One region of the Peribacillus sp. FSL K6-5616 genome, then DNA from elsewhere that is predicted to be linked to it. Evidence: a T-box and tRNA genes for the amino acid it is inferred to sense, from the RefSeq annotation. Region 1 holds a T-box; the other holds one or more tRNA genes.
The links. The T-box of region 1 lies ahead of leuS (leucine--tRNA ligase). A T-box ahead of a tRNA ligase gene usually reads a tRNA of that ligase, here a tRNA-Leu.
Positions count from the first base shown of each region.

Region 2: it has a tRNA-Leu gene. The T-box ahead of leuS (leucine--tRNA ligase) is inferred to sense a tRNA for this amino acid. The anticodon was not compared.

Region 1 is NZ_JBBOYT010000001.1:4,413,077-4,419,111, forward strand. Features, by position in the region: gene leuS (leucine--tRNA ligase) at 1-1,510, opposite strand, end outside; T-box leader at 1,564-1,794, opposite strand; gene MHB45_RS21355 (DUF2524 family protein) at 1,946-2,209, opposite strand; gene MHB45_RS21360 (SMI1/KNR4 family protein) at 2,306-2,812, opposite strand; gene MHB45_RS21365 (TIGR01212 family radical SAM protein) at 2,981-3,940, shown strand; gene MHB45_RS21370 (class I SAM-dependent methyltransferase) at 3,937-4,509, shown strand; gene MHB45_RS21375 (hypothetical protein) at 4,646-5,041, shown strand; one part of gene MHB45_RS21380 (IS3 family transposase) at 5,119-5,578, shown strand; one part of gene MHB45_RS21380 (IS3 family transposase) at 5,578-6,035, shown strand, end outside.
Region 2 is NZ_JBBOYT010000001.1:5,142,370-5,148,404, forward strand. Features, by position in the region: rRNA gene MHB45_RS25000 (16S ribosomal RNA) at 1-576, shown strand, start outside; rRNA gene MHB45_RS25005 (23S ribosomal RNA) at 753-3,685, shown strand; rRNA gene rrf (5S ribosomal RNA) at 3,750-3,865, shown strand; tRNA gene MHB45_RS25015 (tRNA-Val) at 3,876-3,951, shown strand; tRNA gene MHB45_RS25020 (tRNA-Thr) at 3,963-4,038, shown strand; tRNA gene MHB45_RS25025 (tRNA-Lys) at 4,081-4,156, shown strand; tRNA gene MHB45_RS25030 (tRNA-Leu) at 4,166-4,247, shown strand; tRNA gene MHB45_RS25035 (tRNA-Gly) at 4,253-4,327, shown strand; tRNA gene MHB45_RS25040 (tRNA-Leu) at 4,340-4,428, shown strand; tRNA gene MHB45_RS25045 (tRNA-Arg) at 4,438-4,514, shown strand; tRNA gene MHB45_RS25050 (tRNA-Pro) at 4,524-4,600, shown strand; tRNA gene MHB45_RS25055 (tRNA-Ala) at 4,610-4,685, shown strand; rRNA gene MHB45_RS25060 (16S ribosomal RNA) at 4,844-6,035, shown strand, end outside.

The sequences.
Region 1 (6,035 bases):
CGATATAACGAAGGAAGTACCAGCTGCTTCCTGCCCACTGTGGCATCGTGTTCGTCTCACGGCGTCCTTTTCGTCCGTTTTCATCCGTTACATTCACCCATTCCGATATGTTCGCAAGTGGTGATTCACCTGTACCCGAAGGCTTAATGTCCGTAGTTTTCGGTAAAATCAATGGAAGTTCTTCTTCCTTCACTGGAGACATCGTGCCGTCTTCCCAATGGATGATTGGAATCGGTTCACCCCAGTAACGCTGACGGCTGAATAACCAGTCGCGAAGGCGGTATGTTATTTTTTTCGTGCCGATTTCTTTTTCTTCCAGCCATTTGATCATGGTCGAAATGGCTTCTTCCTTATTCAACCCATCAAGGAATTCCGAATTCACATGAAGTCCATCGCCTGTATATGCTTCACTTGTCACATCTCCGCCAGCTACGACTTCCTTGATCGGCAAGTCGAACTTTACTGCGAATTCATAATCTCGCTCATCATGGGCAGGAACGGCCATGATTGCTCCTGTTCCGTAGCTGATCAACACATAATCGGCAATCCAGATCGGCATTTTTTCGCCGTTTACCGGGTTAATCGCATAAGCCCCCGTGAACACGCCTGATTTATCCTTTGCCAAGTCTGTTCTTTCCAAGTCGCTTTTATGTTTCACTTCATCTAAATAGGCCTCAACTGCCGCACTTTGATCAGCTGTCGTAATTTTATCGACAAACGGATGTTCAGGTGCCAATACGGCATATGTTGCACCGAATAACGTATCCGGACGAGTCGTGAACACCGTGAATGTTTCATCAAAGCCATCGATATTGAATGTAACCTCCGCTCCCTCGGAACGGCCAATCCAGTTACGCTGCATATCCTTGATGTTTTCCGGCCAATCCACATCATTCAGATCGTCGATTAAACGATCAGCATACGCCGTGATGCGAAGCATCCACTGTTTCATTGGGCGGCGCTCAACAGGATGGCCTCCACGCTCACTTTTCCCATCGATTACTTCTTCATTCGCCAATACCGTACCAAGTGCAGGACACCAGTTAACGGCCACTTCATCAATATAGGCAAGGCCCTTTTCATATAATTTCAAGAAGATCCATTGCGTCCATTTGTAATAGTCGGGATCTGTCGTGTTTATTTCACGATCCCAATCATAAGAAAAACCAAGGGCTTTGATTTGGCGGCGGAACGTATTGATGTTGTGCTCCGTGAATTCAGCTGGATCATTTCCCGTATCGATCGCATATTGCTCTGCCGGAAGTCCAAAAGCGTCCCAGCCGATCGGATGCAATACATTATACCCCTGTGCCCGTTTCATCCGTGCCAGGATGTCGCTTGCCGTATAACCTTCTGGGTGCCCCACATGAAGACCAGCCCCTGAAGGATATGGGAACATATCCAGCGCGTAGAATTTGCGTTTGCCGCTTTCTTCACCCGTTTTGAATGTCTTATTGCCTTCCCAATACTTTTGCCATTTCGTTTCTATGCTTCTATGGTCAAAACTCATATGATTTCCTCCTAATTTCCGTATAAAAAACAATAAAAAACCCCTCATCCCAAAATAGGGACGAGAGGATTATGTATATCTTCCCGCGGTACCACCCACATTGGCGATAGCTAAAATCCGCCCAGCTTAAAACATCCGTAACATGGATTAAAACGCCAGGCATTACTTATTCATTCACACCCGGGACTCCAAGGCGAGTTCGCGACCGTCCCAGGTTGACTTGCACCATCCGTCAACTCTCTTTACTGGTTTAAACCGCTACTATTCCTCATCATAGTCTTTATGAGAATATTGATTTTATTTCATTCTAGTCAATTTCACCGATAATTGCAATAGCCGTACATAAACATTATCGACAGGTTTTTCATTATATATGCGAATTCAGGAAAATTCGTGCAAAAAAGGGAGCTATTCATTCATAGCTCCCCCGCTCATTTAATGTCGCAGTAAAATCATTTCATTCCTCAATTCGTTCAACTGCTGCTTCATCCGCGAAAGCATTTCCCGTTGCTGGTCATTCGAACTGGCATACAATCGTTCCATATCCGTCAAAGCCTCTTCGATATACCTTTGCGAATTTTGAAATTGTTCATCATCATAATGCTCCTGCCGTGAGGCCTCGTTAAATTCAAACTCTGCAAAATGGAGAGCCCCTTCACATTGCTCTAAAAAATGATCGACGGATTGTCTGGTTGCCATTTCAAACCCTCTCCTTCGCGTCTCATTTGGATGATTCGGAATCATCTTTTCTAGTTTGAGCAAATAACGGGAGGATTATCATTTTTTTTTGAGCAATCAACCTTTATCCCAAAACTTCTCACCTTGATGGGAAATGAACTGCTCGATCCATTCGGCAAAGCCCATATGGAGCTTCTCGCCTTCTTCAAAATCATCGATATGGCCTTTTACCATTAAATACTCCTTATCGCCTTTGGCGACGGCTTCCCCATCGATCACAATATTATCTTGATAAATGCAGGCCACTTTATAGCATCCCTCGTAGGAATTTTCATATGTGTAATTAATAATATCATCCAAGCTGTATAAATCGTTTTCCCCGCCTGATTCCACATTATCGAACAGACGGCATCCATTGGTTATTTTTAAAAACTCCTTATAATCATCAGGCAGAAGCAGTCCGGTTTTCTTTTCAAAGGAATGAATTTGTTCATCCGAAGCAGGTGAATTGAAGGTGCAAGTGGCTTTGTATGTGAACCCATCTTCATTTACTTCGATCACCTGATTATTTTCGGCTAATTTCTTTTTCATTTGTTTGATCGCTTCTTCAACTTGACCGGTCATGTCCATCAGCTCCCGATTGGATATAGTCATTCAAAGATAAACTGGAAATAGCAGCAAAATATTTAGCCTTCAAGTATACAGTATACGCTTATTTTTCAAAAAAAGACCTAGCTGCGAGAATGTTGTATAATATATGTTGCGCTTTATTTTATTTAGGAGGTTGCTGATTTGAATCAAGCAAACCCGTTTATATATGCAACGGACAACAAACGATATCATACATGGAATTACCACCTGAGAGAACATTTTGGACACAAGGTCTTTAAAGTTGCCCTGGATGGCGGTTTTGACTGTCCGAACCGTGATGGCACCGTCGCACATGGCGGCTGTACCTTCTGCAGTGCCTCAGGCTCTGGTGACTTCGCTGGCAGCAGGGTTGAACCCTTGGACGTCCAGTTTAAGAAAATCAGCGAACGGATGCACCATAAATGGAAAGATGGAAAATATATGGCCTATTTCCAAGCATTCACGAATACACATGCACCCGTGGCAGAGCTTCGCGAGAAATATGAAAGTGTATTGACCCAGGAAGGTGTCGTCGGACTCTCCATCGCGACACGCCCGGATTGCCTTCCAGATGATGTAGTCGAGTATTTAGCGGATTTGAACGAACGCACTTACCTTTGGGTCGAGTTGGGTCTTCAGACGGTCCATGAAAAGACCGCAACGATGATCAACCGCGCCCATGACTTCGATTGCTACAAAGAAGGTGTCGATAAACTGCGCAAACATGGCATCCGCGTCTGCTCCCATATCATCAATGGCCTTCCTCAGGAAGATTACGGCATGATGATGGAAACAGCCCGTGAAGTCGCCAAACTCGATGTGCAGGGGATAAAGATCCATTTACTTCATCTATTAAAAGGGACACCGATGGTCAAACAATATGAAAAGGGCCTGCTCGAGTTTCTTGACCGTGACGATTATGTCAGCCTTGTATGTGACCAGCTGGAAATAATCCCTCCAGAAATGATCGTTCATCGCATTACGGGGGACGGTCCGATCGATTTGATGATCGGTTCAATGTGGAGCGTAAATAAATGGGATGTCCTGAATGCCATTGACGCCGAACTGAAACGCCGCAACAGCTGGCAGGGGAAAAATCATCACATGGAGGTACAATCATGAAGCTAGATCGAATTTTGCCTTTTGCCAGGATTCTGCTGGAAAAAGCGGTCCGCCCCGGGGATATAACCATAGATGGCACGATGGGCAATGGCTTTGATACCGTCTTTCTTGCAGGACTTACAGGTGCAGACGGACATGTCTATAGTTTTGATATTCAGAAAGAAGCGATCGAAGCCACAGCGGCAAAACTGAACGCCGAGAATTTACAAGAGCGCTGTACCCTCATTCACGCTGGGCATGAACATTTAAGCAAATATATCAGGAAAGAACATTCCGGAAAGGTCACAGGTGCCATCTTCAACCTGGGCTACCTACCTGGCGGAGACAAATCAATCATCACCCAAGCCGAGACGACGATATCAGCCATTGAACAGCTGTTCGAACTGCTGGCGCCTGAAGGCATCATCATCCTCGTCATATACCATGGTCATCCAGGGGGATCGGCAGAACGGGATGCATTGATGGATTATGTAGAGAACTTCCCTCAACAGAAAGCCCATATCCTGAGATACGGGTTCATCAACCAAGCAAACAATCCGCCATTCATTGTCGCGATTGAAAAGAGATGATAAATCCGACACCGTTCTATACGAACGGTGTTTTTTCCATCCCAGCTCGCAGGCAGCAGAATTACCAATCATAACTTTTTGAATTTTTCGTCTATAATGATTATAATGATAGAAAATAGATAAGAGGGTGCAGAAAATGGAACATTTGCCTACTTCATTACTGACGGATATATTGACTGAAAAAATCAAAAGGGATTCAAGTGAGCAATACGGGGATTTTGTCAACTCGCTCAACTCGTTGACAGAAGAACAAAAAACCATGGAGGACCTCAAACAATTTGACCATCATTTTGATAAGTTCCTGCCACAGCTCGATTTAATGATTTCCACCCAAAACCATGAAGCGATCATGAATATGAAAGCGACGCTTTTGGACCTATTCGCCAATGACTTGACCTTCAAATCCATTTATCTCCTATCCACTGCATTATCCAACAAAAAGGAACTTACTCATTTGAACCAATTTATGTATCCGGTTACTTTCTGGGCACCGGTCATCAAGTCGAACGAATTGCTTAAAAACGCAGGCTGATCCAAAAAAGCTGCCGAAGTCTAATGAACTGCCCCGTAAATGTTAGACACCAAACTAACATTTACGGGGTGTTTTTTATGGCTAATTTTTCTGCCCAACAGAAAATATTCATTGTACGACTTTACCTTGAAGGAAAGCACAGCTATATGGATCTTCAGAAAATATTTGAAGTTTCTTATCAAATGATTCAAGGATGGGTTCGTTTATACCAAATTCAAGGAGCCGATGGATTTAAGAAATCCTATACAAGTTATTCTACGGAGTTTAAAATGGATGTACTTAATTATATGAATGAAACGGGTATATCTTCTTACGACGCAGCCGCAAGGTTTAATATTTCATCTCCAGCGCTAATTCGGACGTGGAGAATAAATGTTAATGCCTATGGATTAGATGCCCTAATTTCTAAGAAAAAGGGGAGACCATCCATGAAAAAAGATATCAATCCATCCAAACAAATTGAAGGTTCGGTTAAAGAGCTTGAAGAACGAATTAAACAACTGGAAATGGAGAATGCGTATTTAAAAAAGTTAAATACTTTAGTTCAAATGCAGGAAAAATTACAACCAAAATCAAAGCGCAAGTAATTTATGAACTAAAGTCCATTTATGAGGTTGTGGCCTTAATTAAAGTCGCTGATATTCCACGTAGCACGTACTATTATTGGGAAAAACGCTTGAATCGAGAAGATAAGTATTCGAAGGTAAAAGCCACTATTCAGTCTATCTATCATGAACATAAAGGACGTTACGGTTATCGTCGTATCACAAAAGAGTTAAAAAAATATGGGTTTTCTCACAATCCAAAGACCATCAACCGCCTCATGAATGAAATGGGCGTAAAATGTTTAGTCCGTATGAAAAAGTATCGTTCGTATAAGGGGCGTGTTGGTCGAATTGCCCCCCATATTTTACAACGTGATTTTCAAGCCGAGAAAATGAATCAAAAATGGGTAACAGACGTAACGGAATTTCATTTATTTGGGGAGAAACGT
Region 2 (6,035 bases), 730 kb from region 1:
ACGCGAAGAACCTTACCAGGTCTTGACATCCTCTGACAACCCTAGAGATAGGGCTTTCCCCTTCGGGGGACAGAGTGACAGGTGGTGCATGGTTGTCGTCAGCTCGTGTCGTGAGATGTTGGGTTAAGTCCCGCAACGAGCGCAACCCTTGATCTTAGTTGCCAGCATTCAGTTGGGCACTCTAAGGTGACTGCCGGTGACAAACCGGAGGAAGGTGGGGATGACGTCAAATCATCATGCCCCTTATGACCTGGGCTACACACGTGCTACAATGGATGGTACAAAGGGCTGCAAACCTGCGAAGGTAAGCGAATCCCATAAAGCCATTCTCAGTTCGGATTGCAGGCTGCAACTCGCCTGCATGAAGCCGGAATCGCTAGTAATCGCGGATCAGCATGCCGCGGTGAATACGTTCCCGGGCCTTGTACACACCGCCCGTCACACCACGAGAGTTTGTAACACCCGAAGTCGGTGAGGTAACCTTCATGGAGCCAGCCGCCTAAGGTGGGACAGATGATTGGGGTGAAGTCGTAACAAGGTAGCCGTATCGGAAGGTGCGGCTGGATCACCTCCTTTCTAAGGATAATTACGAGAGCGCTTTTGTTTTGTTCAGTTTTGAATGAGTAATTCATTCAAATAGGAAAGACAGTCATCACGATGTGATGGATTCTTTCTGCTTTGTTCCTTGAAAACTAGATAATAGATAGAAGGCAATTAATTTTTTTCAAAGCATCTGTAAGATCTTTTTTAACGGTTAAGTTAGAAAGGGCGCACGGTGGATGCCTTGGCACTAGGAGCCGATGAAGGACGGGACTAACACCGATATGCTTCGGGGAGCTGTAAGTAAGCTTTGATCCGGAGATTTCCGAATGGGGAAACCCACTGTTCGTAATGGAACAGTATCTTTACCTGAATACATAGGGTACTGAAGGCAGACCCGGGGAACTGAAACATCTAAGTACCCGGAGGAAGAGAAAGCAAACGCGATTTCCTGAGTAGCGGCGAGCGAAACGGAATTAGCCCAAACCAAGAGGCTTGCCTCTTGGGGTTGTAGGACACTCAACATGGAGTTACAAAGGAACGGGGTAAATGAAGCGACCTGGAAAGGTCCGTCGAAGAAGGTAAAAACCCTGTAGTTGAAACTTCGTTCCCTCCTGAGTGGATCCTGAGTACGGCGGGACACGAGAAATCCCGTCGGAAGCAGGGAGGACCATCTCCCAAGGCTAAATACTCCCTAGTGACCGATAGTGAACCAGTACCGTGAGGGAAAGGTGAAAAGCACCCCGGAAGGGGAGTGAAATAGATCCTGAAACCGTGTGCCTACAAGTAGTCAAAGCCCGTTAATGGGTAATGGCGTGCCTTTTGTAGAATGAACCGGCGAGTTACGATTTCATGCGAGGTTAAGTTGATGAGACGGAGCCGCAGCGAAAGCGAGTCTGAATAGGGCGAATGAGTATGAGGTCGTAGACCCGAAACCAGGTGATCTACCCATGTCCAGGGTGAAGTTCAGGTAACACTGAATGGAGGCCCGAACCCACGCACGTTGAAAAGTGCGGGGATGAGGTGTGGGTAGCGGAGAAATTCCAATCGAACCTGGAGATAGCTGGTTCTCTCCGAAATAGCTTTAGGGCTAGCCTCAAGATGAGAGTATTGGAGGTAGAGCACTGATTGGACTAGGGGCCCCCAACGGGTTACCGAATTCAGTCAAACTCCGAATGCCAAATACTTATTCTTGGGAGTCAGACTGCGAGTGATAAGATCCGTAGTCGAAAGGGAAACAGCCCAGACCACCAGCTAAGGTCCCAAAGTATACGTTAAGTGGAAAAGGATGTGGAGTTGCTTAGACAACCAGGATGTTGGCTTAGAAGCAGCCACCATTTAAAGAGTGCGTAATAGCTCACTGGTCGAGTGACTCCGCGCCGAAAATGTACCGGGGCTAAACGTATCACCGAAGCTGTGGATTGACACCGTATGGTGTCGATGGTAGGAGAGCGTTCTAAGGGCGTTGAAGTCAGACCGGAAGGACTGGTGGAGCGCTTAGAAGTGAGAATGCCGGTATGAGTAGCGAAAGAAGGGTGAGAATCCCTTCCACCGAATGCCTAAGGTTTCCTGAGGAAGGCTCGTCCGCTCAGGGTTAGTCGGGACCTAAGCCGAGGCCGAAAGGCGTAGGCGATGGACAACAGGTTGATATTCCTGTACCACCTATACATCGTTTGAACGATGGGGGGACGCAGAAGGATAGGGTAAGCGCGCTGTTGGATATGCGCGTCCAAGCAGTTAGGCCGGAAACGAGGCAAATCCCGTTTCCATTAAGGCGGAGCTGTGATGGCGAGGGAAATATAGTACCGAAGTTCCTGATTCCACGCTGCCAAGAAAAGCCTCTAGTGAGATGTAAGGTGCCCGTACCGCAAACCGACACAGGTAGGCGAGGAGAGAATCCTAAGGTGTGCGAGAGAACTCTCGTTAAGGAACTCGGCAAAATGACCCCGTAACTTCGGGAGAAGGGGTGCTTTTTAGGGTGAATAGCCCAGAAAAGCCGCAGTGAATAGGCCCAGGCGACTGTTTAGCAAAAACACAGGTCTCTGCGAAGCCGCAAGGCGAAGTATAGGGGCTGACACCTGCCCGGTGCTGGAAGGTTAAGGGGAGAGGTTAGCGCAAGCGAAGCTTTGAACCGAAGCCCCAGTAAACGGCGGCCGTAACTATAACGGTCCTAAGGTAGCGAAATTCCTTGTCGGGTAAGTTCCGACCCGCACGAAAGGTGTAACGATCTGGGCACTGTCTCAACGAGAGACTCGGTGAAATTATAGTACCTGTGAAGATGCAGGTTACCCGCGACAGGACGGAAAGACCCCGTGGAGCTTTACTGCAGCCTGATATTGAATTTTGGTACAGCTTGTACAGGATAGGTAGGAGCCTGAGAAGCCGGAGCGCCAGCTTCGGTGGAGGCGTTGGTGGGATACTACCCTGGCTGTATTGAAATTCTAACCCGCGCCCCTTATCGGGGTGGGAGACAGTGTCAGGTGGGCAGTTTGACTGGGGCGGTCGCCTCCTAAAGAGTAACGGAGGCGCCCAAAGGTTCCCTCAGAATGGTTGGAAATCATTCGTAGAGTGTAAAGGCACAAGGGAGCTTGACTGCGAGACCTACAAGTCGAGCAGGGACGAAAGTCGGGCTTAGTGATCCGGTGGTTCCGCATGGAAGGGCCATCGCTCAACGGATAAAAGCTACCCCGGGGATAACAGGCTTATCTCCCCCAAGAGTCCACATCGACGGGGAGGTTTGGCACCTCGATGTCGGCTCATCGCATCCTGGGGCTGTAGTCGGTCCCAAGGGTTGGGCTGTTCGCCCATTAAAGCGGTACGCGAGCTGGGTTCAGAACGTCGTGAGACAGTTCGGTCCCTATCCGTCGCGGGCGCAGGAAATTTGAGAGGAGCTGTCCTTAGTACGAGAGGACCGGGATGGACGCACCGCTGGTGTACCAGTTGTCTTGCCAAAGGCATAGCTGGGTAGCTACGTGCGGACGGGATAAGTGCTGAAAGCATCTAAGCATGAAGCCCCCCTCAAGATGAGATTTCCCATGGCGCAAGCTAGTAAGATCCCTGAAAGATGATCAGGTTGATAGGTCAGAGGTGGAAGCATGGTGACATGTGGAGCTGACTGATACTAATAGATCGAGGACTTAACCAACGCTTTTTAAAAAATGAAATACCTTCTTATTATCTAGTTTTGAAGGAACAACGTTCCTTTTATGTTTGGTGGCGATAGCGAAGAGGTCACACCCGTTCCCATTCCGAACACGGCAGTTAAGCTCTTCAGCGCCGATGGTAGTTGGGGGTTTCCCCCTGTGAGAGTAGGACGCCGCCAAGCAGTTATATATGGAGGATTAGCTCAGCTGGGAGAGCATCTGCCTTACAAGCAGAGGGTCGGCGGTTCGATCCCGTCATCCTCCACCATTTTTACACTTGCCGGTGTAGCTCAACTGGTAGAGCAACTGACTTGTAATCAGTAGGTTGGGGGTTCAAGTCCTCTTGCCGGCACCATTTTCATACAAGCTTGATATAGCATATATAAATAGTTTATATGAGCCATTAGCTCAGTTGGTAGAGCATCTGACTTTTAATCAGAGGGTCGAAGGTTCGAATCCTTCATGGCTCACCATTTTATTATGCGGGTGTGGCGGAATTGGCAGACGCACCAGACTTAGGATCTGGCGCCGCAAGGCGTGGGGGTTCAAGTCCCTTCACCCGCATGTTCGCGGAAGTAGTTCAGTGGTAGAATACAACCTTGCCAAGGTTGGGGTCGCGGGTTCGAATCCCGTCTTCCGCTCCACTATTTATTTATGCCGGGGTGGCGGAACTGGCAGACGCACAGGACTTAAAATCCTGCGGTAGGTGACTACCGTACCGGTTCGATTCCGGTCCTCGGCACCATCTTAATATGCGCCCGTAGCTCAATTGGATAGAGCATCTGACTACGAATCAGAAGGTTGTAGGTTCGACTCCCGCCGGGCGCACCATGTTTTTTTCGGGAAGTAGCTCAGCTTGGTAGAGCACTTGGTTTGGGACCAAGGGGTCGCAGGTTCGAATCCTGTCTTCCCGACCATTATTTTTTGGGGCCTTAGCTCAGCTGGGAGAGCGCCTGCCTTGCACGCAGGAGGTCAGCGGTTCGATCCCGCTAGGCTCCACCAAAAAAACTTGACAAGCCGATTTGGGTTTGTTATGATATGAAAGTTGATTCTTTAAGAAGAGTCAAATTGCTCTTTGAAAACTGAACAAAACAAAGCGCCAACGTTAAATTTTAAGTGAGCACACACTATCAAAAAAGCAAATGAGCAAGTCAAACATTTCTTCGGAGAGTTTGATCCTGGCTCAGGACGAACGCTGGCGGCGTGCCTAATACATGCAAGTCGAGCGAATCGATGGGAGCTTGCTCCCTGAGATTAGCGGCGGACGGGTGAGTAACACGTGGGCAACCTGCCTATAAGACTGGGATAACTTCGGGAAACCGGAGCTAATACCGGATACGTTCTTTTCTCGCATGAGAGAAGATGGAAAGACGGTTTACGCTGTCACTTATAGATGGGCCCGCGGCGCATTAGCTAGTTGGTGAGGTAATGGCTCACCAAGGCGACGATGCGTAGCCGACCTGAGAGGGTGATCGGCCACACTGGGACTGAGACACGGCCCAGACTCCTACGGGAGGCAGCAGTAGGGAATCTTCCGCAATGGACGAAAGTCTGACGGAGCAACGCCGCGTGAACGAAGAAGGCCTTCGGGTCGTAAAGTTCTGTTGTTAGGGAAGAACAAGTACCAGAGTAACTGCTGGTACCTTGACGGTACCTAACCAGAAAGCCACGGCTAACTACGTGCCAGCAGCCGCGGTAATACGTAGGTGGCAAGCGTTGTCCGGAATTATTGGGCGTAAAGCGCGCGCAGGTGGTTCCTTAAGTCTGATGTGAAAGCCCACGGCTCAACCGTGGAGGGTCATTGGAAACTGGGGAACTTGAGTGCAGAAGAGGAAAGTGGAATTCCAAGTGTAGCGGTGAAATGCGTAGAGATTTGGAGGAACACCAGTGGCGAAGGCGACTTTCTGGTCTGTAACTGACACTGAGGCGCGAAAGCGTGGGGAGCAAACAGGATTAGATACCCTGGTAGTCCACGCCGTAAACGATGAGTGCTAAGTGTTAGAGGGTTTCCGCCCTTTAGTGCTGCAGCTAACGCATTAAGCACTCCGCCTGGGGAGTACGGCCGCAAGGCTGAAACTCAAAGGAATTGACGGGGGCCCGCACAAGCGGTGGAGCATGTGGTTTAATTCGAAGCAACGCGAAGAACCTTACCAGGTCTTGACATCCTCTGACAACCCTAGAGATAGGGCTTTCCCCTTCGGGGGACAGAGTGACAGGTGGTGCATGGTTGTCGTCAGCTCGTGTCGTGAGATGTTGGGTTAAGTCCCGCAACGAGCGCAACCCTTGATCTTAGTTGCCAGCATTCAGTTGGGCACTCTAAGGTGACTGCCGGTGACAAACCGGAGGAAGGTG